4 regions of the Enterobacter sp. AC1 genome follow, and region 2 is predicted to be linked to each of the others. Evidence: predicted binding sites of a transcription regulator. Region 2 holds the regulator's gene; each other region holds the start of a gene.

Region 1 (7,864 bases), 860 kb from region 2:
GGGCGGGTGTTCCATTCTACCTGCGCACCGGTAAACGTCTGCCGGCCAAGTGCTCCGAAGTGGTGGTTTACTTCAAAAACCCGGAACTGAACCTGTTCAAAGAGTCCTGGCAGGAGCTGCCGCAGAACAAACTGACCATTCGTCTGCAGCCGGACGAAGGGGTGGATATCCAGATCCTGAACAAAGTGCCGGGTCTGGATCATAAACACAACCTGCAGACCACCAAGCTGGATCTGAGCTACTCAGAAACCTTCAACCAGACGCACCTGGCCGATGCTTACGAACGTCTGCTGCTGGAAACCATGCGCGGCATTCAGGCGCTGTTCGTGCGTCGCGATGAAGTGGAAGAGGCGTGGAAATGGGTCGACTCCATCACCGAAGCCTGGGCGGCCGATCAGGATGCGCCAAAACCGTATCAGGCGGGCACATGGGGACCTGTTGCGTCGGTGGCGATGATCACCCGCGATGGCCGCTCCTGGAACGAGTTTGAGTAAGATACTCCTCTAGTTCGAAAGTGTTATTTTACCGGTAACATGATCTAACACAGCTAGTGGCATAATTTTCAACTTTTAAGCTCCGCGTGGATTCACCCGCGGAGCTTTTTTTATTACACTGCCGGAAGTGATTTTGCCCCTGAGCTCCGGACAGCAAGCGTTTCAGCGTTGTTAACAACTGCCAGCGACTTTGTAAACTCCCGAGCCCGGACAGATAAATGAGAGGAGCTTTTATGAATCCGACATTGTTACGCGTAACACAGCGCATTATCGAGCGCTCGAAAGAGACCCGTTCGGCCTACCTCGCCCGGATTGAACAGGCAAAGAGCAACACCGTACATCGCTCGCAGCTGGCCTGCGGTAACCTGGCACACGGTTTCGCCGCCTGCCAGCCTGAAGATAAAGCCTCATTAAAGAGCATGTTGCGTAACAATATCGCCATCATTACCTCCTACAACGATATGCTTTCCGCGCACCAGCCATATGAGGTTTATCCCGATATCATCCGTAAAGCGCTGCACAGCGTGAATGCCGTGGGCCAGGTGGCGGGCGGCGTACCCGCCATGTGCGACGGCGTGACGCAGGGGCAGGACGGTATGGAGCTGTCTCTGCTCAGCCGAGAAGTGATTGCCATGTCCGCGGCGGTGGGTCTGTCACACAACATGTTTGACGGCGCGCTGTATCTCGGCGTGTGCGACAAGATTGTCCCGGGCCTGGTGATGGCCGCGCTGTCGTTTGGCCATCTGCCTGCGATCTTTGTGCCGTCCGGCCCGATGGCAAGCGGCCTGCCGAACAAAGAAAAAGTCCGCATTCGCCAACTGTATGCGGAAGGGAAAGCAGACCGCCAGGCGCTGCTGGAGGCGGAAGCAGCGTCCTACCATGCGCCGGGCACCTGTACGTTCTACGGCACGGCTAACACTAACCAGATGGTCGTGGAGTTTATGGGGATGCAGCTTCCGGGCTCGTCCTTTATCCAGCCGGATGCACCGCTGCGCAAGGCGCTGACCGAGGCTGCGGCACGTCAGGTCACGCGTCTGACCGGTAACGGCAACGAATGGATGCCGATGGGCAAAATGGTCGACGAAAAAGTCATCGTCAACGGTATCGTGGCGCTGCTGGCAACCGGGGGGTCAACTAACCACACCATGCACCTGGTGGCCATGGCGCGTGCGGCGGGCATTCTGATTAACTGGGATGATTTCTCCGAAATCTCTTCCGTGGTGCCTCTGATGGCACGCCTCTATCCGAACGGCCCGGCGGATATTAACCACTTCCAGGCCGCAGGCGGCGTACCGCTGCTGATGCGCGAGCTGCTGAAGGGCGGCCTGCTGCATGAAGATGTAAACACCGTGGCGGGCTTTGGCCTGCAGCGCTACACCCAGGAGCCGTGGCTGAACAACGGCGAGCTGGACTGGCGCGATGGGGCGAGCGTCTCTCTTGATGCGCAGGTGATTGCCACCATCGATAAACCGTTCTCTCCTCACGGCGGCACCAAAGTCCTGAGCGGCAACCTTGGTCGTGCGGTGATGAAAACCTCTGCCGTACCGGAAGAGAACCAGATTATCGAAGCACCGGCGGTGGTGTTTGAAAGCCAGCATGACGTATTACCCGCTTTTGATGCCGGTCTTCTCGATAAGGACTGCGTGGTGGTGGTGCGTCATCAGGGGCCAAAAGCCAACGGGATGCCAGAATTACATAAACTTATGCCACCACTTGGTGTATTATTGGACCGCCGTTTCAAAATTGCACTGGTAACCGATGGACGCCTCTCTGGCGCATCCGGTAAAGTGCCTTCAGCCATCCACGTGACGCCGGAAGCATACGACGGCGGCCTGCTGGCGAAAGTGCGTGACGGCGACATGATCCGCGTTAACGGTCAGACAGGCGAGTTAACCCTGCTGGTTAATGACGCAGAGCTGGCGGCACGTCAGCCCCATATTCCTGACCTGAGCGCCTCGCGCGTGGGGACTGGACGCGAAATGTTTGGTGCGCTGCGTGAGAAACTCTCCGGTGCTGAGCAGGGCGCAACCTGTATTACGTTTTAAGACGACTTGATTTTAACGATCTGGCGAGAGAAGACTCTGATGAAAAACTGGAAAACAAGTGCAGAAGCAATCCTGACCACTGGCCCTGTCGTGCCGGTTATCGTGGTAAACAAGCTGGAACACGCTGTACCGATGGCGAAAGCGCTGGTTGCGGGCGGCGTTCGCGTTCTGGAAGTGACCCTGCGTACCGCCTGCGCGATGGACGCGATTCGCGCTATCGCCAAAGAAGTGCCGGATGCCATCATTGGTGCGGGTACCGTTACGAACGCAAAACAGCTGGCTGACGTGACCGAAGCGGGCGCGCAGTTTGCCATCAGCCCGGGCCTGACCGAGCCGCTGCTGAAAGCGGCAACCGAGGGCACCATCCCGCTGATCCCAGGGATCAGCACCGTTTCTGAACTGATGCTGGGGATGGACTACGGTCTGAAAGAATTCAAATTCTTCCCGGCGGAAGCGAACGGCGGCACCAAAGCGCTGCAGGCGATTGCGGGTCCATTCTCTCAGGTGCGCTTCTGCCCGACCGGCGGTATCTCTCCTGCTAACTACCGTGACTACCTGGCGCTGAAAAGCGTGCTGTGCATCGGCGGCTCATGGCTGGTTCCGGCGGATGCGCTGGAAGCAGGCGACTGGGATCGTATCACCAAACTGGCTCGTGAAGCGGTTGAAGGCGCGAAGCAGTAAGTCATTCGCCGCATGAGAAACGGGCCTTACGGCCCGTTTTTTTATCCTGCTACCTTAACGTTTGCTGCGGCCGCTTTCGCTCTCGCCACGGCGGCGTCCACGTTATCCCCGGTGGCTAATGCCACGCCAAGACGACGGGAGCCATCGATTTCCGGCTTGCCAAACAAACGCACCTGCAGCCCTGCGCCCACCGCCGCGTCGACGTTATCAAACGTGACGTTCTGGCTGGTTAACTGCGGCAGGATCACCGCCGAGGCGGCCGGGCCGTACTGACGGATCCCGCCGACGGGCAGGCCGAGGAACGCGCGCACGTGCAGGGCGAATTCGGAGAGATCCTGCGAAATGAGCGTGACCATGCCGGTGTCATGCGGGCGAGGGGAAACTTCGCTGAAAATCACCTCATCACCGCAAACAAACAGCTCCACGCCGAACAGGCCGTATCCGTCCAGCGCCAGGACGGTCTTGCGGGCAATCTCCTGCGCACGTTCCAGCGCAAGGGCACTCATCTGCTGCGGCTGCCAGGATTCGCGGTAATCGCCATCTTCCTGACGGTGGCCAATCGGATCGCAGAAATGGACGCCGTCAACGGCGCTGACGGTCAGCAGTGTGATCTCGAAATCAAACTTCACCACGCCCTCGACGATTACGCGACCGGCTCCGGCGCGGCCACCCTGCTGGGCGTAATCCCACGCCTTGTCCAGCGTGCTGCTGTCGCGAATGAAGCTCTGCCCTTTACCGGAGGAGCTCATCACCGGCTTAATGATGCACGGGTAGCCAATCTCCTCGACGGCCTGCAGGAACGCGGCCTTATCGCCAGCAAAGCGGTAGCTCGAGGTGGGCAATCCCAGCTCTTCCGCCGCGAGGCGACGGATGCCTTCGCGGTTCATGGTCAGCTTTGCGGCTTTGGCACAGGGCACCACGCGCTGGCCTTCCTGTTCAAGGGCGATCAGCGTATCGGTGGCGATGGCTTCAATTTCCGGCACAACGAAATCCGGTTTTTCGCGCGTAATCAGCTCGCGAAGGGCATCGCCATCCAGCATATTAATCACATAAGAACGATGGGCGACGTGCATGGCGGGTGCGTCGGCGTAACGATCTACGGCAATGACTTCCACGCCTAGGCGCTGACACTCAATGGCGACCTCTTTCCCCAGTTCGCCCGACCCTAATAGCATCACTCGCGTCGCCGCAGGTCGCAGCGCGGTTCCTAAACGAATCATAACAATCCCCCTAAAAAAGTTGCGCGCAGTATAAACGAAAACGTTTGCGTCTGTCTTGTGCAGGGCTAAAGGCGCGGGCAGAAATTTGCGCTTCTTTAGCCCGTCCAGACATTTCCTGACGCCTGCTCGCTTACGCTGTGGAGCATGTTCACCGTTAAGTGAGGTAAACCATGTCTGGCTGGTTAAATCAATTGCAATCCCTGTTAGGGCAGAAAACATCCACCTCTGGCGAACAGGGGCTCAGTAAACTGCTGGTCCCCGGGGCGCTTGGCGGGCTGGCAGGCCTGCTGGTCGCGAATAAATCCTCGCGAAAATTGCTGGCAAAATACGGCACAGGCGCGCTGCTGGCCGGCGGTGGCGCCATCGCCGGCACCGTACTGTGGAATAAATACAAGGACAGGGTACGGACCGCGCACGGCGATGAGCCGCATTACGGCGAGCACACCTCGCCGCTGGATCTGCGGACCGAACGGCTGATCCTTGCGTTGGTCTTTGCCGCGAAAAGTGACGGGCATATCGACGATAAGGAGCGATCGGCGATTGAGCAGCAGCTGCACGAAGCCGGTGTCGAAGAGAAGGGAAGAGCGCTGGTGGCGCACGCGATTGAACAGCCGCTCGATCCGCAGCGTCTTGCGCAAAGTGTAAAAAATGAGGAAGAGGCGCTTGAGCTTTATTTCCTCAGCTGCGCCGCCATTGATATCGATCACTTTATGGAGCGGAGCTACCTTAACGCGCTCGGCGACGCGCTGAAGATCCCGCAGGATGTACGCGAGGGTATTGAGCGGGATATCAAGGAGCAAAAACAGGCGTTGCAGGGATAGCCATCGCCGTCCCGGCCATGTTTCGCTTGCATCATGCTCGGGTTTTGCCAACCTTATAGGGTGTAAAACTTAAAAGAATGATGCTATGCCACCGAAAGCCCGACGTACTCCTTATGCGATCGTCACGCATGGCGATACGCGTATAGACAACTATTACTGGCTACGGGATGATTCACGATCCCGGCCAGAGGTGCTCGACTACCTGCACGCGGAAAATGACTATGGCCGCAAGGTTATGTCCAGTCAGCAGACGCTTCAGGATCAGTTGCTGAATGAAATGGTGCAGCGCATTCCCCAGCGCGATATCTCCGCGCCCTGGACCAAAAACGGCTATCGCTATCGCCATATTTACGAGCCCGGCAATGAGTATCCCATCTACCAGCGTCAGTCGGTGTTAAGCGCCGAATGGGACGAGTGGGATATTCTGCTGGATGCTAACCAGCGCGCCGCCCACAGCGAGTTTTATACCCTGGGCGGCATGTCCATTTCGCCGGATAACGCGGTGATGGCGCTGGCGGAGGATTACCTCTCCCGTCGCCAGTACGGCCTGCGTTTTCGCAATCTCGAAACGGGTAACTGGTATCCGGAAATGCTGGAAAACGTCTCCCCGGATTTTGTCTGGGCGAATGATTCCGAAACGGTTTACTACGTTAAAAAGCACGCCTCCACGCTGCTGCCTTACCAGGTGTGGCGACACACCGTGGGAACGGACTCCGCAGACGACGAGCTGGTCTATGAAGAGAAAGACGAAACGTTCTATGTCAGCCTGCATAAAACCTCTTCCCGCCACTATGTGATTATCTTCCTTGCCAGCGCGACGACGTCTGAAGTCCTGTTGCTGGACGCCGAACTGCCTGACGCCCAGCCGCTTTGCTTCCTGCCGCGTCGTAAAGATCACGAGTACAGTCTGGATCACTTCCAGCACAGCTTTTACTTGCGCTCGAATCGCGAGGGCAAAAACTTTGGTCTTTATAAAACCAAGGTGCGCGATGAGCGCAAGTGGGAGGTGCTTATTCCCGCGCGGGATCAGGTGATGCTGGAAGGGTTCACCCTGTTTACCGACTGGCTAGTGGTGGAAGAGCGCCAGCGGGGATTGACCAGTATCCGGCAAATCAACCGCAAGACCCGGGAAGTGGTGGGGATTGCGTTCGACGACCCGGCGTATGTGACGTGGATTGGCTTCAACCCTGAGCCCGAATCGTCGCGGTTGCGCTACGGCTACTCGTCCATGACCACGCCGGACACCCTGTTTGAGCTGGATATGGCAACCGGGCAGCGTCAGGTGATCAAACAGACCGAGGTAAAAGGGTTTGAGTCCGAAAACTACCGAAGCGAGCACGTGTGGGTCATCGCCCGCGATGGGGTAGAGGTGCCCGTCTCGCTTGTCTATCACAAAGCACATTTCCAGAAAGGCAAAAATCCGATCCTGGTCTACGGCTACGGCTCTTATGGCTCCAGCATGGACGCCGATTTCAGCAGCAGCAGGTTAAGCCTGCTCGATCGCGGCTTTGTGTTTGCCATCGCCCATATTCGCGGCGGCGGTGAGCTGGGGCAGCACTGGTATGAAGACGGGAAATTCCTGAAAAAGAAAAACACGTTCAACGACTACCTCGACGTCTGCGATGCGCTGATTGAGCAGGGGTATGGCGATCCGCAGCTCTGCTTTGGCATGGGAGGCAGCGCGGGTGGCATGCTGATGGGGGCGGTTATCAACCAGCGTCCCGACCGCTTTAAGGGGATTGTTGCGCAGGTTCCGTTTGTTGATGTGGTTACGACCATGCTCGATGAATCCATCCCACTTACAACCGGGGAGTTTGAAGAGTGGGGGAATCCGCAGGATGAGATTTACTACCGCTATATGAAAACGTACAGCCCGTACGATAACGTAGAGGCGAAAGCCTATCCCCACATCCTGGTGACTACCGGTTTGCATGATTCTCAGGTGCAATACTGGGAGCCGGCAAAATGGGTGGCGAAACTGCGCGAGCTAAAAACCGATGACAATCTGCTGCTGCTGTGTACGGACATGGACTCCGGACACGGCGGGAAATCGGGACGGTTTAAATCGTATGAAGGCGTGGCCCTGGAGTATGCCTTTTTGATAGGCCTGGCGCAGGATACGCTGCCAGGCCGTGCGGAGCGTTAAGCCTCGCCCAGATAATGTTTCAGCGTTAAGCGCAGCTCCGGGCTCATTTTGTCGAGGTTGTTATACAGCCAGCGCAAATAGCCCGGGTCTTTATCTGCAATATCCGACACCGCTTTGCCCCGGTATTTACCAAAGGTGAACGTGGTCAGAAGCGCAGGGCGACCGGTAATCGTCGCCATATCATCCGGCGTCCAGCCAGAGATATTCATAATATCAATGAGCAACGCGGCGGTGATATAGCAGTCATACAGCGCGCGGTGATGGTGAAGCCCCTCAGGGGTACGAACGCTGAGCTTGCGGGACTTGTACAGCGCCATATTACTGTATTTGATCCCCGGCCAGAGGCGACGCGCCAGCTTCATAGTACAAATCCATTCGCCTGGCATTTCAGGCAACACCCGGCGGTCAAAGCTGGCGTTATGCGCGACGTACCACGGGCTACCGTAATAGTGGGGAA
Region 2 (7,864 bases):
GCCCATTACCATCCCGGGCTTGGTTTTCGCCAGACCTTCACACTGGTTACGCGCCACCTGGAAAAAGAGGTAGCCTGGCGCACCCCAGAGCAGGGCGCGAAGATATCCTACGGCTTTATCAGCCAGTGCCGGGTCAATATTATGCATAGCGCGAATGATATGACCCGCGTTCCAGAGCACGACCATAATCAGCACGGAGACAAACCCTGCCAGCCAGAAGCCCTGACGAACCTGATGGGCAATGCGTTCACGGCGCCCCGAGCCGTTGAGCTGGGCGATAACAGGCGTGAGCGCGAGCAGCAGACCGTGGCCGAACAGGATGGCCGGAAGCCAGATTGACGTGCCGATAGCCACGGCCGCCATATCGGTGGCGCTGTAGCCACCTGCCATTACCGTATCCACAAATCCCATTGCGGTCTGGGCCACTTGCGCGATGATCACTGGTATAGCCAGTGCCAATAACTGGCGCGCTTCATTCATGTACTTCTGCACGTGAACACCTTTATTTTGTAGTTATTTGAGAGATTAAAAAAGCCGCCGAAACGGGCAGCAAGAAGAAAATGCAGGGGGGTGCCAGCTATTGTAGCGGGCTTTAGCTATTTATCTAGTGAAAAAATCGCCAGAAAATGCGCTCCGCTGGCAACCTGTTTTTCCAACTGTTATTGTGGTGGGATTAAACGGTGTCATCACCGTCCGGAAAAAACAGGAGTTGTAAGCATGTTTACTGGTATTGTGCAGGGCACCGCCAAAGTGGTGTCCATTGATGAAAAACCTAATTTCCGTACTCATGTTGTCGAGCTGCCGGAATATATGCTTGAGGGCATTGAAACCGGCGCGTCGATTGCCCACAACGGCTGCTGTCTGACAGTAACCGAAATTAACGGCAACCAGATCAGCTTTGATTTAATGAAAGAGACGCTGCGCATCACCAACCTGGGCGAGCTGGTGGTGGGGGATACCGTCAACGTTGAGCGGGCGGCGAAGTTCAGCGATGAGATTGGCGGCCATCTGATGTCCGGGCACATCATGACCACCGCGGAAGTGGCGAAAATCGTGACCTCGGAAAATAACCGTCAAATCTGGTTTAAAATGCAGGATCCTTCATTAATGAAATACATCCTCTATAAAGGATTTATTGGCATCGATGGGATTAGCCTGACGGTGGGGGAAGTAACGCCAACGCGTTTTTGCGTGCACTTAATTCCTGAAACGCTGCAGCGCACCACGCTGGGTGCGAAAAAACTGGGGCATCGCGTGAATATCGAAATCGATCCGCAAACACAGGCGGTGGTCGATACGGTCGAGCGCGTGCTGGCAGCAAAAGAAGCCGCAATAATAAAGACCGTCGAAGAAGAATAAAAAAACAACCCCGGTTTCCCGGGGTTATTTTTTTAACGTGCGACGCGCAGCCCGTGTTCAATCCCGCGGCTGAACACAACCTGCCAGAGCTGAATATCCCGCGCGCGAAACGCGCCCGCACAGGCATTCAGATAATAGCTAAACATCCGTTTGAATCGTTCAGAATAGTTGTCCGCAATTTCTGGCCAGGCCTCCTGAAAACGCGCATGCCATGCCATCAGCGTGGTGTCGTAATCGGCGCCAAAGTTATGCCAGTCCTCCATAACGAAATGGGATTCACTGGCGTTGGCAATCTGGCGAACGGACGGTAAACAGCCGTTCGGAAAGATGTATTTGTTGATCCACGGGTCAACGTTATTGTCGGTCCGCTTAGAGCCGATGGTGTGCAGCAGGAAGATGCCGTCCGGCTTTAAATTACGATCCACCACCTCAAAGTAGGTGTCGTAGTTTTTCGGCCCAACGTGCTCGAACATACCCACGGAAACGATACGATCGAACTGTTCGTTCAGGTCACGGTAATCCTGCAGCCGGATATCCACATCGAGGCCCTGGCAGCGTTCCCGCGCCATTTTTTGCTGTTCCGCTGAAATCGTGACGCCGACCACGCTGACGCCATAGTGCTTCGCCATAAAGTACGCCAGCCCGCCCCAGCCGCAGCCAATATCCAGCACGCGCATTCCGGGCTGTAGCTGCAGTTTCTCGCTAATCAGACGCAGCTTAGCCTGCTGAGCCTCTTCAAGCGTCGACGCGTCTTTCCAGTAGGCGCAGGAGTACTGCATGAAAGGGTCAAGCATGCGGTTGAACAGGTCGTTGCCAAGATCGTAGTGTTCTTTGCCGACGATCCACGCGCGTTTTTTACTTTGCAGATTAAACAGTCGGGCAGAGGCGACACGCAGGGTGTCTTTCAGGTTGCGGGGGAGTTGATTTTCCAGACCGGCACGCAAAACGCTGGCGAAAAAGATATCCAGCCGTTCGCACTCCCACCAGCCGTCCATATAGCTTTCTCCCAGTCCTAACGATCCCTCACGCAGCACGCGTTTAAAAAAGTCGGGATGTTTGATCTGGGGATCGGATGGCGAAGATCCGTTGATAGTGATGCCTGCACGACCCAACAGTTCACTGACGATCCGGGACCAGTTATCGTCCGGAACGCTGACTTCTTCTATACACGATGAACTCATAGCTTCTCCATCACCCTACTGTGATCAGAACCTTCAAACAGCGTAGACGCTTTTTTGGTTTGTGAGAAATCTCACGGTAAATACCGCGAGGCTAGTATCCGACGTAGAACAGAGGAAGGGAGATAACCCTTGCCGAAAATGCCTTCCATGGTAAAACGGGAGCACTCCGGCTCCCGTTAACGCTTAATATTTATCGTATTTAATCGAACCAAATTTAGTATAGGCCTCAAAATTTGGTGATTCAATAGAAAATTCTTAGCAACCTAATCACTGAAAATTAACATGATTTCTGGCGCGATTATGCATGTGACGTTTCAACCTGAGCGCGGTTATCCTGCTCACGCTGTGCGGAGGCCTGCATACGATAGCCTATTACCGCCAGCGCAACGGTCACCAGCATCACGCTGGTGGTGGTCAGAAGCGGCGTGGCAATCAGCGCGGAGACCACCAGGCTTGCCAGGAAGCACAGCCCCAGCTGCAGAGTGTTCTGCAGCGCGGCGGCGCGGCCTGTCGCCTGCGGGAACGGACGGAGCGCCTGTGCCACAACGATAGGGTAAATCGCCCCATTCGCGACGGCCATCACGCAGAATGGAATCAAAATTTCAGCCAGACCGGCGCCCGGAATAAAACCAACGGCCCAGGTCCCGATAACGCTCAGGGCATACAGCACCAGCAGCCATGGCAGCATTTGCTGACCTTCCCATTTTTGCAGCGCCGCGCGACAGCCGTACCCGCCCACCAGGAACGCGATGGTCTGCGGAACGTAGCTTAGCCCGATGGCCGCCGGGCTGTATCCCATATCGTGCAGAATAAACGGCGAGCCGGTGAGCCACGCGAAGAAGCTCGCCGAGCAGGCGGCATAGATCAGGACATTGCCGCGATACGCTTTGGTGCCGAGCAGGGAAGTGAAGGTAATTGGCTTCGCGTCAGCATGCGCCTCTTTTTTATGCGCGGGCTGGAGAGCAAACGCGGGCAGCATCAGTACCAGCGTGATGGCAAACAGCGTGGCAAAAATGGCCTGCCAGTCAAAGTGCGCGAGGATCCAGCTGCCCAGCAGCGGGGCAAGGGCTGGCGAGAGGCCCACGAGCGGCATAATGGTGGCGAAAATACGGTTTGTGCGGTTAGCCGGGTAGTAGTCGGTGACCAGCGCCTGCCAGGTGACGGCAGCGGCACAGACGCCCACAGCCTGAACAAAGCGCAGTACCAGCAGCCAGGTGGCGTCGCGTACCCATAGCATCCCCAGACAGCCAACGGCAAAAATGGCCAGACCCAGCAGCAATACCGGTTTACGACCAAAGCGATCCGAGAGCGGTCCCCAGAGCAGCTGTGCGAAAGCAAAACCGGCGAGGAACAAACTCAGGCTGGCACTGATGGCTGCGGCAGGCGTCTGCAGATCTTCCTGCATAGCGGCAAAGGCCGGCAGGTACATATCGGTGGCCAAAAAGCCCAGCACGCTTAAGCCGCCGAGCCAGACTAAAAAACCTTTCCTGGGTTGCATTATTTTATTCTCCTTAAGGAGGCAGGTGTACGTTGGCGCTGAGTGTAGGGAGTGCAAAGCCGCTTGTGAAACGCTAATATTTGGCGGGTGCATTCAAAAATTTTGCAGGCAGAAAATGTGGTCAGATTATTCTCTTGAAGTGGTCGATGCTGTCGCGCGTAACGGCAGCTTTAGCGGTGCGGCGCAGGAGTTGCACCGCGTCCCTTCGGCTATCAGCTACACCGTGCGTCAGCTCGAAGAGTGGCTGGCGGTTCCGCTGTTTGAACGGCGCCATCGTGATGTGGAATTAACGCCCGCCGGCGCGTGGTTTTTGAAGGAAGGGCGTTCTGTTATCAAAAAAATGCAGATCACCCGCGAGCAGTGTCAGCAGATTGCCAACGGCTGGCGGGGACATCTTTCCATCGCGGTGGATAACATCGTTAAGCCGGAACGCACCCGGCAAATGATCGTGGATTTCTACCGTCATTTTTCTGACGTCGAATTGCGGGTCTCGCAGGAGGTGTTCAACGGCGTCTGGGATGCGCTGGCCGATGGCAGGGCAGAGATGGCGATTGGGGCAACGCAGGCGATCCCGGTCGGGGGGCGTTACGCCTTTCGCGATATGGGCATGCTGAGCTGGAAGTGCGTGGTGGCTCGCGATCATCCGCTGGCGGCAATGGAAGGGCCGTTGAGCGACGATACGCTACGCAACTGGCCGTCGCTGGTGCTGGAAGATACCTCCCGTTCATTGCCCAAGCGTATCACCTGGCTTCTGGATAACCAGCGCCGGGTGGTGGCCCCTGACTGGGAATCGTCGGCGACGTGCCTCAGCGCCGGGCTGTGCGTCGCGATGGTGCCCGTGCACTTTGCGCGCCCAAGGATCGATACCGGAGAATGGGTTGAACTGACGCTGGAGAATCCCTTCCCGGATGCGGCCTGCTGCCTCACCTGGCAGCAAAATGACGTCTCGCCCGCCATGGCCTGGCTTTTGGATTATCTGGGAGACAGCGAAACGCTGAACCGGGAGTGGTTACGGGAGCCAGCGTAGCTGGCCCCGTAGAGCGATTAACGACGGTAGTCGCGGAACGGACCATCCGCAACGGAACGGCGTTCGATAAGGCGCGGGTGAACTTCGATGGACTGCGACTCTTCACGCTTGTTGACGATCCTGTCCATCAGCATGTTGAAGGCCGTTTCGCCCAGCGAATCTTTCGGCTGGTGAATGGTGGTCAACGCTGGCGTAAAGTAGCGCGCGTTACGCACGTTGTCATACCCGATCACGGAAATATCCTGCGGTACGCGCAGACCCAGCTCATCGGCGGCGCAGAGCGCGCCCATGGCCATGATGTCGCCTCCGCAGAACACTGCGGTCGGACGATGCTGCTGGGAAACAATCTGCTGCATTGCACGGTAGCCCGATTCTGGCTCAAAGTCGCCCTGCACGATCCAGTTTTCCGGCACGTTGATCAGCGCTTCTTCCATCGCTTTCATGAAACCGGCCAGACGGCCCGCGCCGGTGTTGCGTTCCAGCGGACCCGGGATCACGCCAATCTCGCGGTGACCGCGTTCGATCAGGTAGCGACCGGCCATATAGCCGCCTTCAAAGGCGTTATCGATAACGGAATCGGTGAAGTCCGCGCGCGCTTCGCCCCAGTCCATCACCACCATCGGAATATGGCGATACTCTTCGAGCATGGACAGTACGGACTCCGGATACTCGGAACACATCACCAGCAGGCCATCAACGCGCTTTTGCGCCATCATCGACAGGTAGGCGCGCTGTTTTTCAATGCTGTTCCACGCGTTGCCCAGAATCAGGGTATAGCCTTTCTGGAAGCAGTTTTTCTCTACCGCTTCAATGATCTCGGCAAAATAGGCCGCTTCACTGCTGGTGGCCAGCAATCCAATGGATTTGGTGTGATTAACCTTGAGGCTTCGCGCGACCGCACTTGGCGAATAGTGCAGCTCTTTGATCGCGGCCCAGACGGCATTGCGCGTCTCTTCCGCCACGAAGCGGGTTTTGTTAATTACATGTGATACGGTTGTAGTGGAAACGTTTGCGCGTTTTGCTACGTCTTTAATTGTTGCCATTAAATGTCACTCCAGACCATATCCTAAACTCCTGAAATACTTGAAGGTAAACGTTTGCCTTCTCTCACCCTTATTTCGCAATGTTGAGTTGCGGCACGCCGGGAAAACGACACGGGACGTCAGGAGGGGGTCAATGGCCGGTACGCTAATAAATTTAGCGTGGAATTTTGTCCTATCTTGATGAAAAGGGGAAGAGGTAAAGTGTTTATCAGTTTAAATCCAGGAAGATTTTTGACGTAAACTGTGCAAAAATGAGCAGGCTCACTTTTCGTGGGGGGATTAAAAGGAGAAAAATTGATGAGTTCCGATCTGAAGTTTTCGCTGTTCACCACCGTTATTGTGCTGGCTCTGATTGTGGCTGCCGGTCTGACGGCTGCGCTGCACTGATTTACGCGGAGGGAGAGCGTTCTCCCTCCCGATCGCCCCAATTGTTACTTCTCATGCAAAAATCTTTTGCCATTTTGTTAACTTCTCATTTTTTGTGATTAATGTCATGCTTTCGGCTTCTTTGTTCTGTGTCATCACATGACACGGCATCCGGAGTTGACGCATGAAAATCAATTTTCCCCTGCTGGCCCTGGCGATTGGCGCTTTTGGGATTGGCACCACTGAATTCTCCCCGATGGGGTTACTGCCTGTTATTGCCCGGGGCGTGGACGTCTCGATCCCTGCTGCAGGCATGTTAATCAGCGCCTACGCCATCGGCGTGATGGTTGGCGCGCCGCTGATGACGCTTCTGCTTTCGCACCGCGCGCGCCGCAATGCGCTGATTTTCCTGATGGCGATTTTCACCCTGGGCAACGTGCTTTCCGCCATCGCGCCGGACTACACCACGCTGATGCTGTCTCGCATTCTGACCAGCCTTAACCACGGTGCCTTCTTTGGGCTGGGGTCGGTCGTGGCGGCAAGCGTGGTGTCAAAACACAAGCAGGCGAGCGCCGTGGCAACCATGTTTATGGGCCTGACGATTGCCAACATTGGCGGGGTGCCTGCGGCAACCTGGCTGGGTGAAGCGATCGGCTGGCGTATGTCCTTCCTGGCGACCGCCGGGCTTGGCGTGATTGCGATGGTGGCGCTGTTCTTCTCCTTGCCGAAAGGCAGCGCGGGGGAACGTCCTGACGTGCGCAGAGAGCTGTCGGTGCTGATGCGCCCGCAGGTGCTCTCCGCGCTGCTCACCACCGTCCTGGGGGCAGGGGCGATGTTCACCCTTTACACCTACATTTCGCCGGTATTGCATGACATCACCCACGCGACGCCTCTCTTTGTTACCGCAATGCTGGTGCTGATTGGCGTGGGCTTCTCGATTGGCAACTATCTGGGTGGGAAATTTGCCGACCGTTCCGTGAGCGGGACGCTGAAGGGCTTCTTAACCCTGCTGATTGTCATCATGATCGCCATTCCGTGGCTGGCGCGTAATGAGTATGGGGCCGCCATTGCGATGGTCGTCTGGGGTGCCGCGACCTTTGCCGTGGTTCCACCGCTGCAAATGCGCGTGATGCGCGTCGCGCATGAAGCGCCGGGTCTTTCATCTTCGGTCAATATTGGTGCCTTTAACCTGGGCAATGCGCTCGGTGCGGCGGCCGGTGGGGCCGTGATTTCAGGGGGACTGGGGTACAGCTTTGTGCCGGTGATGGGGGCAATCATTGCCGCGCTCGGCCTGCTGCTGGTGATGATGTCGGGTCGTAAACAGCCAGAAGCAGCCTGCGCTGCTGAATAAACCAAAAACGCAGAAGGGCGAACCCTTCTGCGTGTCTCT
Region 3 (7,864 bases), on a different contig from region 2:
ACCACTTTGTAGCCACGGTTCAGGAACACTTCCACCATCGCTTTGGCGTTTTTGGCAACCTGCTGCTGGTAAACCTTGAACTCTGGCTCCATCGCTTCTTTCAGTGCTACCGCTTTTGCCGCGATAACGTGCATCAGCGGGCCGCCCTGCGCGCTTGGGAACACGGCGGAGTTCAGTTTTTTGTACAGCTCTTCGTCACCGCCTTTCGCCAGGATCAGGCCACCGCGTGGTCCCGCCAGGGTTTTGTGGGTGGTGGTGGTCACAACGTGAGCGTGTGGAACCGGGTTCGGGTAAACGCCTGCGGCAATCAGACCGGCAACGTGCGCCATGTCGACGAACAGGTAAGCGCCGATGCTGTCTGCGATTTCACGCATTTTTGCCCAGTCCACGATACCGGAATAAGCAGAGAAACCACCGATGATCATCTTCGGCTTGTGCTCTTTGGCCTGCTTAGCCATGTCTTCGTAGTCAATTTTACCGGACTCATCAATACCGTAAGGGATGATGTTGTACAGTTTGCCGGAGAAGTTAACCGGGGAGCCGTGAGTCAGGTGGCCGCCCTGCGCCAGGTTCATACCCAGAACGGTATCGCCCGGCTGCAGCAGCGCGGTGTAGACCGCGAAGTTAGCCTGAGAGCCAGAGTGCGGCTGGACGTTCGCATAGTCAGCGCCAAAGAGTTCTTTCGCACGGTCGATAGCCAGCTGCTCAACGATATCAACGTACTCGCAACCGCCGTAGTAGCGTTTGCCCGGGTAACCTTCAGCATATTTGTTGGTCAGCTGAGAACCCTGCGCCTGCATAACGCGCGGGCTGGTGTAGTTTTCGGAGGCGATCAGTTCGATGTGCTCTTCCTGACGTACTTTTTCCTGCTCCATAGCCTGCCACAGTTCGGCATCATAATCGGCAATGTTCATTTCACGCTTTAACATCCGCATCTCCTGACTCAGCTAACAAGTAAATTTTGGCCTGAAAAGGCAGTCCTGTTGGACGACGGGCAACAGTATAACTGATTAGTTCTGTGATAACAGGTCTTGACAAACGATTTTACGCAAACGTTTTCCTTCGCGCCACGCAAGGGTTTGAGGAATAAAGCCCTCGCCCATTTCAGCGGATTTCTTTTCAGGTTTGTGATGCACATTTTTCATCTTGCAAAGATCCATTTACAAAGCAGGGTTATTTTTTATAAGATGCATATAAAATACATCATTAAGATCACATCGTAAGGAAGCTGCTATGCTCGACGCTCAAACCATCGCTACCGTTAAAGCCACTATTCCCCTGCTGGTGGAAACCGGTCCTAAACTCACCGCCCATTTCTACGATCGCATGTTCACGCACAACCCGGAGCTCAAAGAGATTTTCAACATGAGCAACCAGCGTAACGGCGATCAGCGCGAAGCCCTGTTCAATGCTATCGCGGCCTACGCCAGCAATATTGAGAACCTGGCAGCGCTGCTGCCTGCGGTGGAGAAAATTGCGCAGAAACATACCAGCTTCCAGATCAAACCCGAGCAGTACAACATTGTGGGCGCTCACCTGCTGGCAACGCTGGACGAAATGTTTAGCCCGGGTCAGGAGGTTCTGGACGCGTGGGGCAAAGCCTACGGCGTGCTGGCAAACGTATTTATCAACCGTGAAGCACAGATCTACAGCGAAAACGCCGGCAAGAAAGGTGGCTGGGAAGGCACGCGCGCGTTCCGCATCGTCGAGAAAACCCCACGCAGTGCATTGATTACCAGCTTTGAATTTGAGCCGGTGGACGGTAAACCTGTTGCCGAATATCAACCGGGCCAGTATCTGGGCGTGTGGCTGAAGCCTGAAGGCTTCCCGCACCAGGAGATCCGCCAATATTCTCTTACCCGAAAGCCAAACGGCAAAGGCTACCGCATTGCGGTGAAACGCGAAGATGGCGGTCAGGTTTCAACCTGGCTGCACAACGAAGCCAGCGTGGGCGACGTGGTTCATCTGGCCGCGCCTGCGGGTGATTTCTTTATGGCCGTTGACGGCAATACGCCAGTGACGCTGATCTCTGCGGGTGTTGGTCAAACGCCAATGCTGGCGATGCTCGATACGCTGGCAAATGCAAACCACGACGCGCAGGTAAACTGGTTCCACGCCGCAGAGAACGGCGACGTTCACGCCTTTGCGGATGAAGTGAAAACGCTCGGGGCGTCCCTGCCGCGCTTCACCGCGCATACTTGGTATCGCCTGCCGACGGACGCAGACCGCCAGGCCTCACGCTTCGACAGCGAAGGTCTGATGAATTTAAGCCAGCATGAAGGGGCGTTTAGCGCACCGGACATGCAGTTTTACGTCTGTGGGCCGGTGGCGTTTATGCAGTATGCCGCGAAGCAGCTGGTAGACCTGGGTGTGGACAAGGACAACATTCATTACGAATGCTTCGGCCCGCATAAAGTGCTGTAATGCAAAAAGCCCCTCGTTCGAGGGGCTTTTTTTTTGCCGGATGGCGGCTGCGCCTTACCCGGCCTACAAAACCGTTGGCAATGTTAAATCGCGGCGTCGTCTTCTTCGCCGGTACGGATACGGATCACGCGCGCCACGTCAAAGACGAAGATTTTACCGTCGCCAATTTTGCCCGTCTGCGCCGTGCGGATAATGGTATCCACACAGGTGTCCACGATATCGTCGCTCACCACGATTTCAATTTTTACTTTCGGCAGAAAGTCCACCATGTACTCTGCGCCACGGTAAAGCTCGGTGTGGCCTTTCTGACGACCAAAACCTTTCACTTCCGTCACGGTCATCCCGGTGATGCCGACTTCCGCCAGCGCTTCACGCACGTCATCCAGTTTGAAAGGTTTAATAATCGCATCAATCTTTTTCATGGTGGGTCCTTAAACTCTTGCCTGTAAGCTGCCTCGTAATCGATTGCTCACAGTATCATATTCAATCGAATTTTGCGGTACTACTCTTTAAAATCGTTGGCTTCAAGCTCGTGACGCGACAGCAGCTTGTAGAACTCGGTGCGGTTACGTCCGGCCATGCGCGCCGCGTGGGTCACGTTGCCTTTGGTTATCTGCAATAGCTTGCGCAGATAGTTAAGCTCGAACTGATTCCTCGCTTCGGCAAACGTCGGCAGCGCCGTGTTTTCCCCTTCCAGCGCCTGCTCCACCAGCGCGTCGCTGATCACCGGTGAGGAGGTCAGCGCCACGCACTGCTCAATCACGTTGACCAGCTGACGCACGTTACCCGGCCAGCTTGCCGTCATCAGTCGTTTCATCGCATCAGTGGAAAACGCGCGCACGAACGGTTTATGACGATCGGCCGCCTGGCGCAAAAGATGGTTCGCCAGCAGCGGAATGTCTTCCGCACGCTCGGCCAGCGCCGGGATCTTCAGGTTCACGACGTTCAGACGGTAGTAGAGATCTTCGCGAAACTCGTTGCGGGCCATCACTTTTGGCAGGTCGCGGTGCGTTGCCGAAATAATACGCACGTTAATATCGATGTCGCGGTTACTGCCCAGCGGGCGGACTTTTCGCTCCTGCAACACGCGCAGCAGTTTAACCTGCAGCGGCGCAGGCATGTCGCCAATCTCGTCGAGGAACAGCGTGCCACCTTCCGCGGCCTGGAACAGCCCTTCCCGGCTGCTTACCGCGCCGGTGAAGGCGCCGCGGGCATGTCCAAACAGTTCAGATTCGAGCAGCTGTTCCGGCAGCGCGCCGCAGTTAATGGCAATAAAGGCGTTTTTGCTGCGCGGGCTGGCGTTGTGAATAGCCTGCGCCAGGATCTCTTTCCCGGTTCCGCTCTGGCCGTTGATGAGCACGCTGACGTCAGACTGTGCCACCATCCGGGCCTGTTCGAGCAAACGCAGCATAATGGGGCTGCGGGTGACGATAGACTCCCGCCACGCTTCATCCCCCGCCGGGGCGGCATGTTCCAGCGCGCTGTCGATCGCCTTATAAAGCGCGTCTTTGTCCACCGGCTTGGTCAGGAAGCTAAATACCCCCTGCTGGGTCGCCGCAACCGCGTCCGGAATCGACCCGTGCGCCGTGAGGATAATCACGGGCATACCCGGCTGCTGCTTTTGGATCTCCGCGAACAGCTGCAGGCCATCCATTTCGTCCATCCGCAGGTCGCTTATCACCAGATCGATTTTCTCGCGGCTGAGGATCTTCAACCCTTCCAGGCCGCTTTCAGCGGTTACGACGCTGTAGCCTTCACTCACCAGACGCATCCCCAGCAGCTTTAACAGCCCGGGATCGTCATCCACCAGTAAGAGATGGGCAGGTTTACGGCTCGTCATGCTTCACATCCTCTTGTTTCGGCGTATCGCTGTCCGGTGCAGCGGATGAGCTCCCCGGTTGATATTTACGCGACGAGAGCTGTCTTTCGATATCGGTCAGGTTTTCCAGCTTGCGCGTCGTGGTATCCAGCTGCGTACGCAAATGCTGTTGCTGTTGACGCAGCGTATCAAGCTCGCTGTCGGTGGACTGCTGCAGCTTGCTATAGCGAGAGCGCTCTTCGGACAGCTGAAGCTGTAATGTCTGCCCATCGCGCCAGAGCTGGTATAACGGGCGAACCTGTACCGGTAGATTGACCACAAACGTGTCCAGTCGGGTCACGCTGGCGCGGCGTTCAACGGGGGTAATTTTTGCATCTGCCAGCAAAATGCCGCGCTTGAAAGCGTCCTGCCAGGTGTCATCATTCAGCATCGCCGCTTTCGAGCGGGCGTCTACTGGCGCAAGACGCTGAGCGCAGTCTATTCCGCGCAGCCAGAACAGCGGGTTGCTTTCGACATCATGCCCTGACAGGTTCCAGATATCGTCACAGCGGGTTGACAGGAAATCTGCCAGTTGATTATCGGGCCATTTATCTTCTTGTTTGCCGCCGATCGCACTTTGCGGCACGTGGGAAACACAGCCTGCCAGGAATAAACACGGCAGACCCAGGCGAAACGTGTTGCAGGAAAACACCGCGCGTACGGCGCGGAAAAAGACGTGTGACATACTCACCAGATATAGATTCATTTTATTGGTTTTTCCGGCTCAGGGGCAGTTCGATACGGAAGCAAACGTCTGAACGTTCGTCCTTGGCAATGTTTAGCTCGCCCTGCATGCGTCGAATACAGTCCCGGGCGATGCTTAAGCCAAGACCGCTTCCTTTAACCGCACCTTTCCGCTGATGACTGCCCTGGAAAAAGGGTTCGAAGATCATCGCTTTTTCGTCATCGGGGATCGGGGTGCCGGTGTTTGCGACGTCAATAAACACCCGTGAACCATTCGTATAGCTTCGGATATAAATGTTACCGGATTCAGTACCATAGTGCACCGCATTGGAGTAAAGATTATCCAGAACGCTCATCAGCAGCATGGGTTCAGCCAGGCACGCGGGCGCATTCAGTTCAACACCGGTATGCATCATTTTAGCTCTTGCCGGCAAGCTATGGGCGGAGATCACCATATCCACCAGCGGTTCAATCTCGACGTCCTCCAGTACAACCGCCCCGTCAGCCAGCTTGCGGTTGTAATCCAGCAGTTGCTCAATCAGCTTTTGCAAATTGCGGCTGCTGTTATCCAGGATCTCGACGATTTCTTTCTGTTCTGACGTAAGCGGGCCTGCCACTTCGTCCGCCAGCAGCTCCGTCCCCTCACGCATGCTGGCCAGCGGCGTTTTTAGCTCATGAGAGATATGGCGCAGGAACTGATGGCGCTGGGATTCGAGCCACGCCAGGCGCTCGGACAGCCAGATAATACGCTGGCCGACGGAGCGCAGCTCGCGCGGTCCTTTAAAGGCGACCGTATCGCCGAGCGATTTCCCTTCCCCCAGGCGGTTGATCATCCGCTGGATACCCTTCACCGGGCCGATGATCATGCGGGTAAAGAGCACGACCAGCCCAAGGCTCACCAGAAACAGCACCAGCGCCTGCCAGCCGAAGAACTGGCCGCGCTCGGCAATTTCCTGCTGGAGCTGCTGGCCGCGAGAGAAAATCACCGTGCGCGTTGACTGCACCATCTCGGTGTTGGCGCTGGCAAAGGCCTCAAGGCGCGCGGCGGCAGCGGCATCCGGCCCGCTATTGTGGCACTGCAGCTGCGCGAGATCGTTTAAATCCTGACGTAACGCCTGATACAGTTTGTCGTCAGGCAGTACCCCCGCGTGCGCGTCCAGCATTTCGCTGTAGCGTTTACGCTGGCTCTGATAAACCTTTTCCAGCGTCCGATCGTCAAGCACGCAATACTGGCGATAGCTTCGCTCCATCTCCAGCGCGGCGTTGGTCATCGCCTCACTGCGTCTGGCATCTATAAGCGTCGTGCGGTTGGTCAATGCCGCCTGAGCACTCAGCGCGTTCAAGCTTTGCCACGCCTGCCAGGCAAGGATCAGTAATGGCAGCAGGATCAGCAGGAAGGCCATCATGACGAGCTGTCGCAGGGAGCGGGGGAAAACGGGCCAGCGTTTCAACGCATTACTCTCTTAATGGGGGGTTTACGCAGAGCGTAACTGAGTCTGCCCTTCAGATACAACAAAGCCGGGTAAAAACCCGGCTTTGTCATGGAATGAGGCGGTGCCTAACTCGACGTTTCGCCCTGGCCTGATAAAGCATCGCTATGATCAGTAGTTGGACGGCAGGCACCTTTTTGTGCGTCATTCGAAGTTTATGTAGCACGTCCCGAAGGGGCTGACATAAGAAGGTGAATGAGCCACTGGTTAATATTATGCAACACCCGTGCCACAATGCAAAACAAAAAATTAACGCTTTGATATATATGACTTTTAGTCATTTAACCCGTTAATTAACGGTTGAGTGATTTCCAGGCTAAGTGTCGCTATTAAGCAACACCTTAACGTGAACCCGTACTGCCATATAAAAATCAATGGGTTAAATGTCTCCTTTTGGAGACACTGGCTAACCTTCTTTGTCGCAATTTTGCGACACGCATAAAAAAGCCCGGTGGCGCTACGCTTACCGGGCCTACAAGCTACCAGCTTTACATCTTAACCCAGCTGCTTACGCGCGTTGCGGAAGATACGCATCCACGGGCTGTCCTCGCCCCAGTTCTCCGGATGCCAGGAGTTGCTCACCGTGCGGAACACGCGCTCCGGGTGCGGCATCATGATGGTCGCACGGCCGCTTTCGCTGGTCACCGCCGTAATACCGTTCGCGGAACCGTTCGGGTTAGCCGGGTAGGTTTCAGTCACCTTGCCGAAGTTATCAACGAAGCGCAGCGCCACCAGGCCTTTGCTCTCAAGCTGAGCCAGATGCGCAGCATCACGCACTTCCACCTGACCTTCACCGTGGGAAACGGCGATTGGCATCTGCGAACCGACCATCCCCTGCAGCAGCAGAGACGGGCTTTGGGTCACTTCGACCAGGCTGAAGCGCGCTTCGAAGCGGTCAGACTGGTTGCGCACAAAGCGCGGCCAGGCTTCACTGCCCGGGATCAGCTCGCGCAGGTTTGACATCATCTGACAGCCGTTACACACGCCCAGCGCCAGCGTTTGCGGGCGGTGGAAGAAGGTTTCGAACTCGTCACGCACGCGGCTGTTGAACAGGATGGACTTCGCCCAGCCTTCACCCGCGCCCAGCACGTCGCCGTAAGAGAAGCCGCCGCACGCCACCAGCGCCTGGAAATCTTCCAGACCGGTACGGCCCGCCAGCAGGTCGCTCATATGAACGTCGATAGCATCAAAGCCCGCGCGGTGGAAGGCAGCCGCCATCTCAACGTGGGAGTTGACGCCCTGCTCGCGCAGCACGGCCACTTTCGGACGCGCGCCCGTCGCAATGTACGGCGCGGCGATGTCTTCGTTGATGTCGAAGGAGAGCTTCACGTTCAGGCCTGGATCCTGGTCATTCGCCTTCGCGTTATGCTCCTGATCGGCACATTCCGGATTATCACGCAGGCGCTGC
Region 4 (7,864 bases), on a different contig from region 2:
CTTTCTTTTTCAGCTTTATCTGCCTGAAGGCGACGACGTCAGCGTGTTCGATCGCGCCGATGCGCTGGCGGGTTGGGTAAACCACTATCTGCTGGGTCTGGGCGTCACGCAGCCTAAACTGGATAAAGTGACCGGCGAAGCGGGTGAAGCGATCGACGATCTGCGCAACATTGCCCAGCTTGGCTACGATGAAGACGAAGACCAGGAAGAGCTGGAAATGTCCCTCGAGGAGATTATCGAGTACGTGCGCGTGGCGGCTCTGCTGTGCCACGACAACTTTACGCGCTCGCAGCCGACCGCGCCGGAAGTCCGCAAGCCAACCTTACATTAAGAAAAATAACGCACAGGAGGGTGTCATGGTTATCTCGAGTCAAGAGTATTCGCGCCGCCGTCAGGCGCTGCTGGCGAAAATGCAGCCGGGCAGCGCGGCGCTGATTTTTGCTGCGCCCGAAGTGACGCGCAGCGCCGACAGCGAATATCCCTATCGCCAGAGCAGCGATTTCTGGTACTTCACCGGTTTTAACGAGCCGGAAGCGGTACTGGTGCTGATTAAGAGCAATGACACCCACAACCACAGCGTGATATTCAACCGCGTGCGCGATCTGACCGCCGAAATCTGGTTTGGTCGCCGCCTGGGCCAGGAGGCCGCACCGGCGAAGCTGGGCGTTGACCGCGCGCTGGCGTTTAGCGAAATCAACCAGCAGCTCTATCAACTGCTTAACGGCCTAGACGTGCTCTATCACGCGCAGGGCGAATATGCCTACGCCGATGAGATTGTTTTCACCGCGCTGGATAAGCTGCGCAAGGGCTCGCGGCAGAACCTGTCCGCGCCCGCAACCCTCACTGACTGGCGTCCGGTGGTGCATGAGATGCGCCTGTTCAAGTCTGAAGAAGAGCTGAACGTGATGCGCCGTGCGGGCGAAATCAGCGCCCTCGCGCATACTCGCGCCATGGAGAAGTGCCGTCCCGGCATGTTTGAATACCAGCTGGAAGGTGAAATTCACCACGAATTTAACCGCCACGGCGCGCGTTACCCCTCCTACAACACCATTGTCGGCGGCGGGGAAAACGGCTGCATTCTGCACTACACCGAAAACGAAAGTGCGCTGCGCGACGGCGATCTGGTGCTCATCGATGCCGGCTGTGAGTATCAGGGCTATGCGGGGGACATCACCCGCACCTTCCCGGTAAACGGTAAATTCTCACCGGCACAGCGCGCGATTTACGACATCGTCCTGGAATCGCTTGAAACGGCGCTCAGGTTGTACCGCCCGGGTACCTCCATGCAGGAAGTGACCGGCGAAGTGGTGCGCATCATGATTACCGGTCTGGTCAGGCTCGGTATCCTGAAAGGCGATGTGGACACCCTGATTGCTGAAAATGCACATCGACCGTACTTTATGCACGGCCTGAGCCACTGGCTGGGGCTGGACGTGCATGACGTTGGGGCATACGGTACCGACCGCTCGCGCGTGCTGGAGCCGGGCATGGTGTTAACCGTGGAGCCTGGTCTGTATATCGCCCCGGATGCCGACGTACCTGAAGAGTATCGCGGGATTGGCATCCGTATTGAAGACGACATTGTCATTACCGAAAGCGGTAACGAAAACCTGACCGCGAGCGTCGTGAAAAGCGCTGATGATATCGAGGCGCTGATGGCAGCGGCGCGCGCATGAGCGTGATCGTCGTGGGCGGCGGCATGACCGGAGCCACGCTGGCGCTGGCCATTTCGCATTTGACGCAGGGCCAGCTGCCGGTGCACCTGGTGGAAGCCGTTGCGCCAGAGGCGTCAAACCACCCCGGTTTTGATGCCCGCGCCATTGCGCTGGCGCAGGGGACGTGCCAGCAGCTTTCGCGCATTGGTATCTGGCAGGCGATAGCCGACCGTGCCACCGCGATCGGTACCGTTCACGTCAGCGATCGCGGCCATGCTGGCTTTGTCACGCTGGACGCGCAGGATTACCGTATTGATGCCCTGGGTCAGGTCGTTGAGCTACACGACGTAGGATTGCGTCTGTTCCGCCTGCTTCAGGACGCGCCGGGGGTCACGCTGCATTGTCCGGCGCGCGTGGCAAGCGTAAGCCGCAGTGAAGCGTCGGTCAGCGTGACGCTGGAAAACGGCACCGTGCTTGACGGCCAGCTTCTGGTTGCCGCGGACGGCTCGCGCTCGGCGCTCGGTGCCCAGTGTGGCGTAGAGTGGCGTCAGCAGCCTTACGGGCAGGTGGCGGTCATTGCGAACGTCTCTACCGCAGCCGAACACAACGGCCGGGCGTTTGAGCGCTTTACGCAGCACGGTCCGCTGGCGATGCTGCCGATGTCGGACGGGCGCTGCTCGCTGGTCTGGTGCCACCCGGAGGATAGGGCTGAAGAGGTCAAGACCTGGTCAGACGAACGTTTTTGTACCGAACTGCAAAGAGCCTTTGGCTGGCGGCTTGGGCGCATTACCCATGCCGGCAAGCGGGCGGTATACCCGCTTTCGCTGACCACCTCCTCGCAGTCCATCTCCCATCGTCTGGCGCTTGTCGGTAATGCCGCGCAGACGCTGCACCCTATCGCGGGCCAGGGGTTCAACCTTGGGTTACGCGACGTGATGAGTCTGGCGGAAACGCTTTCTCAGGCGTGGGGCGAGCAAAAAGACTGTGGCGCATACCCGGTGCTCAGCCATTACCAGAAGCGCCGCCAGGCGGATAAAGAGGCGACGATTGGCGTCACCGATGGCCTGGTTCATCTGTTTGCCAATCGCTGGGCGCCGCTGGTTGCGGGCCGCAACCTCGGGCTGATGGCGATGGAATTATTCATTCCGGCACGTGACGTGCTGGCGCAGCGGACTCTTGGTTGGGTCGCGCGTTAAGGAGTTATCACCGTGCAAAATGTTGATGTCGCCATTGTTGGCGGCGGTATGGTAGGACTGGCGCTGGCCTGTGGCTTACAGGGCAGCGGCCTGCGCGTGGCGGTGCTGGAGCAAAAGCAGCCTCAGCCCGTAGCCCAGGATGCGCCGCCGGAGCTGCGCGTCTCGGCCATTAATGCAGCCAGCGAAAAGCTGCTGACGCGCCTTGGCGTCTGGTCAGATATCATAGCGCAGCGTGCCAGCTGCTATCACGGCATGGAAGTGTGGGATAAAGACAGCTTTGGTCATATTGCTTTTGATGATGAAAGCATGGGCTATAGCCACCTTGGCCATATTATCGAGAATGCCGTAATTCATCATGTGCTGTGGCAAAAGGCGCAGTCCTGTAGCGATGTCACCCTGATGGCACCTGCGCAGATCCAGCAGGTGGCGTGGGGCGAAAACGAGGCGTTTATCAGCCTGCAAAGCGGCGACATGCTGACCGCGCGTCTGGTGGTGGGGGCTGACGGCGCGAACTCCTGGCTGCGCAACAAGGCGGATATTCCGCTGACTTACTGGGATTATCGTCATCACGCGCTTGTCGCGACGATCCGCACCGAAGAGCCGCACGGCGGCGTGGCGCGGCAGATTTTCCACAACGACGGCATTCTGGCATTCCTGCCGCTTGCCGATCCGCACCTGTGCTCGATTGTCTGGTCGCTGGTGCCGGAAAAAGCCCGGCTGATGCAGGAGGCGACGCCAGAAGCCTTTAATCAGGCGCTGTGCGTGGCGTTTGATAACCGCCTTGGCTTGTGCACGCTCGAAAGCGAGCGGCAGGTGTTCCCGTTAACCGGCCGCTACGCGCGCCAGTTTGCGGCGCACCGGCTTGCGCTGGTGGGAGATGCGGCTCACACCATTCATCCGCTGGCCGGGCAGGGCGTTAACCTTGGCTTTATGGACGCGGCGGAGCTGGTGGAAGAACTGCGTCGCCTGCATCGCGAAGGGAAAGACATCGGTCAGCATCTCTATCTGCGTCGCTACGAACGCAGCCGCAAGCACAGCGCGGCGATGATGCTGGCGGGTATGCAGGGCTTCCGCGAGCTGTTTGCCGGTGCCAATCCGGCAAAAAAACTGCTGCGCGACATCGGCCTCAAGCTTGCCGATACCCTTCCGGGTGTTAAGCCCCAACTGCTTCGCCAGGCAATGGGTCTTAACGACCTGCCGGACTGGCTACGCTAATTTAGACCCCCGTCACACTTTATTTTCCCGGCCTCTAGGCCGGGGAAATTACCTCGTTTGAAATAATCTAATTTCACTGCTTTTTTCGCATTAGATAATCTAATGTCGCGTTTTTCTCTCTACGGAAAATCGGCCCATTTTTCCGCATGAAATATCACCATGTGCTAAATCCTGTTAGCGTGATGTTAATTTTGTGCGGGTTTAATCGCATTTTTACAGTGAATAACTCTGTAGGCTTTTTAGCGTTTTTTGGTCATAAGCTAATGTGATGACCCGTTTTACCTTATGGTTAACCGCCGGTTTCGGTGGTAAGTTCAGGTAAAAGAGAACGTTTGCGTCGGTGCCTGATAACGGGGCCGATACCGGGTTTCACGGTGAATTTTTTCAACGAGGACAAGATGGCTCAACAGACTCCTTTGTACGAACAACACGTGTTATGCGGCGCCCGCATGGTGGACTTCCACGGCTGGATGATGCCGCTGCACTACGGCTCGCAGATTGATGAGCACCACGCGGTGCGCACCGATGCCGGTATGTTCGACGTGTCCCACATGACAATTGTCGATCTGCGCGGCAGCCGCACCCGGGAGTTTTTGCGCTATCTGCTGGCAAACGACGTCGCCAAACTGAAGACGCCGGGTAAAGCGCTCTATACCGGCATGCTGAATGCCTCCGGCGGCGTGATTGACGACCTCATCGTCTATTACTTCACTGAAGACTTCTTCCGCCTCGTTGTAAACTCCGCCACCCGCGAAAAAGACCTCTCCTGGATCACCCAACACGCCGAACCTTACGCCATCGACATCACCGTCCGTGACGATCTGTCGCTGATCGCCGTGCAGGGGCCGAACGCGCAGGCGAAAGCCGCGTCTCTGTTCAACGACGAGCAGCGTAAAGCCACAGAAGGCATGAAGCCGTTCTTCGGGGTGCAGGCGGGCGATCTGTTCATCGCCACCACCGGCTATACCGGTGAAGCGGGCTACGAAATTGCGATGCCAAACGAGAAGGCTGCTGATTTCTGGCGTGCGCTGGTGGAAGCGGGCGTGAAGCCTGCGGGTCTTGGCGCGCGCGATACGCTGCGTCTGGAGGCGGGCATGAACCTCTACGGTCAGGAGATGGATGAGGGTGTTTCACCGCTGGCGGCCAATATGGGCTGGACCATCGCGTGGGAACCGGCTGACCGTGAATTTATTGGCCGTGAAGCGCTGGAGATGCAGCGCGAAAAAGGCACTGAACAGCTGGTGGGCCTGGTGATGACTGAGAAGGGCGTGCTGCGCGGTGAACTGCCTGTACGTTTTACCGATGCCGACGGCAATCACCGCGAAGGCGTGATCACCAGCGGAACCTTCTCCCCGACGCTGGGCTACAGTATTGCACTGGCACGCGTGCCGGCAGGCATTGGCGAAACGGCGGTGGTGCAAATCCGCAACCGTGAAATGCCGGTCAACGTGACCAAACCGATTTTTGTTCGCGCCGGTAAGCCGGTCGCCTAATCATTTTTATCAGGAGAACTTCAATGAGCAATGTGCCAGCAGAACTGAAATACAGCAAAGAACACGAGTGGCTGCGCAAAGAGGCGGACGGCACTTACACCGTAGGGATCACCGAGCACGCACAGGAGCTGCTGGGCGACATGGTGTTTGTTGACCTGCCTGAAGTAGGCGCAACCGTCAGCGCAGGCGACGACTGCGCCGTGGCGGAGTCCGTAAAAGCGGCATCCGACATCTACGCACCGGTAAGCGGTGAAATCGTTGCCGTTAACGACACGCTGAGCGACTCCCCGGAGCTGGTCAACAGCGAGCCGTATGAAGGCGGCTGGATCTTCAAGATCAAAGCCAGCGACGAATCGCAGGTTGCCGCGCTGCTGGATGCGACCGCGTACGAAGCCCTGTTAGAAGACGAGTAAGCCATTATCCCTCTCCCCTTTGGGGAGAGGGTAGGGTGAGGGGAACAGACGACACCCTCACCCCAGCCCTCTCCCTCAGGGAGAGGGAGAAAACACATTCACTGCACGTTTCAGGAACCATCGCTCATGACACAGACTTTAAGCCAGCTTGAAAACCGTGGCGCCTTCATTGAACGTCACATTGGGCCGGATGCTCAGCAACAGCAGGAGATGCTGAAGACGGTTGGCGCGGATTCATTAAACGCACTGATCGGCCAGATTGTGCCAAAAGACATCCAGCTTGCCACACCGCCTCAGGTGGGTGAAGCCACCACGGAATTCGCCGCGCTGGCGGAGCTGAAGGCGATCGCCGGCCTGAACAAGCGCTATAAGTCTTACATTGGCATGGGCTACACCAACGTGCAGTTGCCGCCGGTTATCCTGCGCAACATGCTGGAAAACCCGGGCTGGTATACCGCCTATACCCCGTATCAGCCAGAAGTCTCTCAGGGCCGCCTGGAAGCGCTGCTGAACTTCCAGCAGGTAACGCTGGATTTGACCGGTATGGATATCGCCTCCGCGTCTCTGCTGGATGAAGCAACTGCCGCCGCCGAAGCCATGGCGATGGCAAAACGCGTCAGCAAGCTGAAAAATGCCAACCGCTTCTTCGTGGCGGCGGACGTGCATCCGCAAACGCTGGACGTGGTGCGCACCCGTGCGGAAACCTTCGGCTTTGACGTGATTGTCGACGACGCTGACAAGGTGCTGGATCACCAGGACGTCTTCGGCGTGCTGCTGCAGCAGGTGGGCACCACCGGTGAAGTGCATGATTACAGCGCGCTGATTGCCGAGCTGAAATCCCGTAAAGTGGTTGTCAGCGTTGCTGCCGATTTTATGGCGCTGGTGCTGCTGACGGCGCCAGGCAAACAGGGCGCGGACATTGTCTTCGGCTCTGCGCAGCGCTTCGGCGTACCGATGGGCTACGGCGGCCCGCACGCGGCGTTCTTCGGCGCGAAAGATGAATTCAAACGTTCCATGCCAGGCCGCATCATCGGCGTATCGAAAGATGCCGCCGGTAATACCGCGCTGCGCATGGCGATGCAGACCCGCGAGCAGCATATCCGCCGCGAGAAAGCGAACTCCAACATCTGTACCTCCCAGGTGCTGCTGGCAAACATCGCCAGCCTGTACGCCGTGTTCCACGGCCCGGCTGGCCTGAAGCGCATTGCGACCCGCATCCATCGTCTGGCCGATATCCTGGCCTGCGGTCTGCAGCAGAAAGGCCTTAAGCTGCGCCATGCCCACTACTTTGACACGCTGTGTGTGGATGTGGCGGACAAAGCGGCCGTGCTGGCGCGCGCGAATGCAGCAGAGATCAACCTGCGCAGCGACATCCACAACGCCGTCGGCATTACGCTGGATGAAAGCACCACCCGCGACGATATCCTGAACCTGTTCAGCGTGTTGCTGGGTGACGCGCACGGTCTGGACATTGACGCGCTCGACAAAGAGGTCGCGCTCGACAGCCGCTCCATTCAGGACAGCATGCTGCGTAACGATGCCATCCTGACGCACCCGGTCTTTAATCGCTATCACAGCGAAACCGAGATGATGCGTTACATGCACTCTCTGGAGCGCAAAGATCTGGCGCTGAACCAGGCGATGATCCCGCTGGGCTCCTGCACCATGAAGCTGAACGCTGCGGCAGAGATGATCCCAATCACCTGGCCTGAATTCTCCGAGCTGCACCCGTTCTGCCCGCCAGAGCAGGCGGAAGGTTATCACATGATGATCAACCAGCTTTCCGACTGGCTGGTGAAGCTGACCGGCTATGACGCACTCTGCATGCAGCCGAACTCCGGCGCGCAGGGGGAATACGCGGGCCTGCTGGCGATCCGTCACTATCACGAAAG

Evidence for each region. Region 2 encodes PurR, which represses purine synthesis genes. Its sites were predicted from a motif close to CANGCAAACGTTTGCNTG; they were not measured.
Region 1: the regulator PurR is predicted to act here: its motif matches at 4,474-4,491, upstream of purT (formate-dependent phosphoribosylglycinamide formyltransferase).
Region 3: the regulator PurR is predicted to act here: its motif matches at 1,046-1,063, upstream of glyA (serine hydroxymethyltransferase).
Region 4: the regulator PurR is predicted to act here: its motif matches at 4,388-4,405, upstream of gcvT (glycine cleavage system aminomethyltransferase GcvT).

The regions. Positions count from the first base shown of each region.
Region 1 is NZ_JBNDIZ010000001.1:56,224-64,087, forward strand. Features, by position in the region: gene zwf (glucose-6-phosphate dehydrogenase) at 1-494, shown strand, start outside; gene edd (phosphogluconate dehydratase) at 728-2,539, shown strand; gene kdgA (bifunctional 4-hydroxy-2-oxoglutarate aldolase/2-dehydro-3-deoxy-phosphogluconate aldolase) at 2,579-3,220, shown strand; gene purT (formate-dependent phosphoribosylglycinamide formyltransferase) at 3,262-4,440, opposite strand; gene M2433_RS00285 (tellurite resistance TerB family protein) at 4,611-5,261, shown strand; gene ptrB (oligopeptidase B) at 5,347-7,407, shown strand; gene exoX (exodeoxyribonuclease X) at 7,404-7,864, opposite strand, start outside.
Region 2 is NZ_JBNDIZ010000001.1:915,769-923,632, reverse strand. Features, by position in the region: gene mdtK (MdtK family multidrug efflux MATE transporter) at 1-492, opposite strand, end outside; gene M2433_RS04390 (riboflavin synthase) at 718-1,359, shown strand; gene cfa (cyclopropane fatty acyl phospholipid synthase) at 1,392-2,540, opposite strand; gene punC (purine nucleoside transporter PunC) at 2,839-4,038, opposite strand; gene punR (DNA-binding transcriptional activator PunR) at 4,154-5,065, shown strand; gene purR (HTH-type transcriptional repressor PurR) at 5,083-6,108, opposite strand; gene M2433_RS04365 (YnhF family membrane protein) at 6,406-6,495, shown strand; gene M2433_RS04360 (MFS transporter) at 6,659-7,825, shown strand; gene sodB (superoxide dismutase [Fe]) at 7,864-7,864, opposite strand, start outside.
Region 3 is NZ_JBNDIZ010000003.1:688,491-696,354, forward strand. Features, by position in the region: gene glyA (serine hydroxymethyltransferase) at 1-929, opposite strand, end outside; gene hmpA (NO-inducible flavohemoprotein) at 1,234-2,424, shown strand; gene glnB (nitrogen regulatory protein P-II) at 2,508-2,846, opposite strand; gene glrR (two-component system response regulator GlrR) at 2,927-4,264, opposite strand; gene qseG (two-component system QseEF-associated lipoprotein QseG) at 4,251-4,988, opposite strand; gene qseE (two component system sensor histidine kinase QseE/GlrK) at 4,990-6,417, opposite strand; gene purL (phosphoribosylformylglycinamidine synthase) at 6,952-7,864, opposite strand, start outside.
Region 4 is NZ_JBNDIZ010000007.1:159,717-167,580, reverse strand. Features, by position in the region: gene M2433_RS18960 (YecA family protein) at 1-331, shown strand, start outside; gene pepP (Xaa-Pro aminopeptidase) at 363-1,676, shown strand; gene ubiH (2-octaprenyl-6-methoxyphenyl hydroxylase) at 1,673-2,851, shown strand; gene ubiI (FAD-dependent 2-octaprenylphenol hydroxylase) at 2,864-4,066, shown strand; gene gcvT (glycine cleavage system aminomethyltransferase GcvT) at 4,465-5,559, shown strand; gene gcvH (glycine cleavage system protein GcvH) at 5,583-5,972, shown strand; gene gcvP (aminomethyl-transferring glycine dehydrogenase) at 6,099-7,864, shown strand, end outside.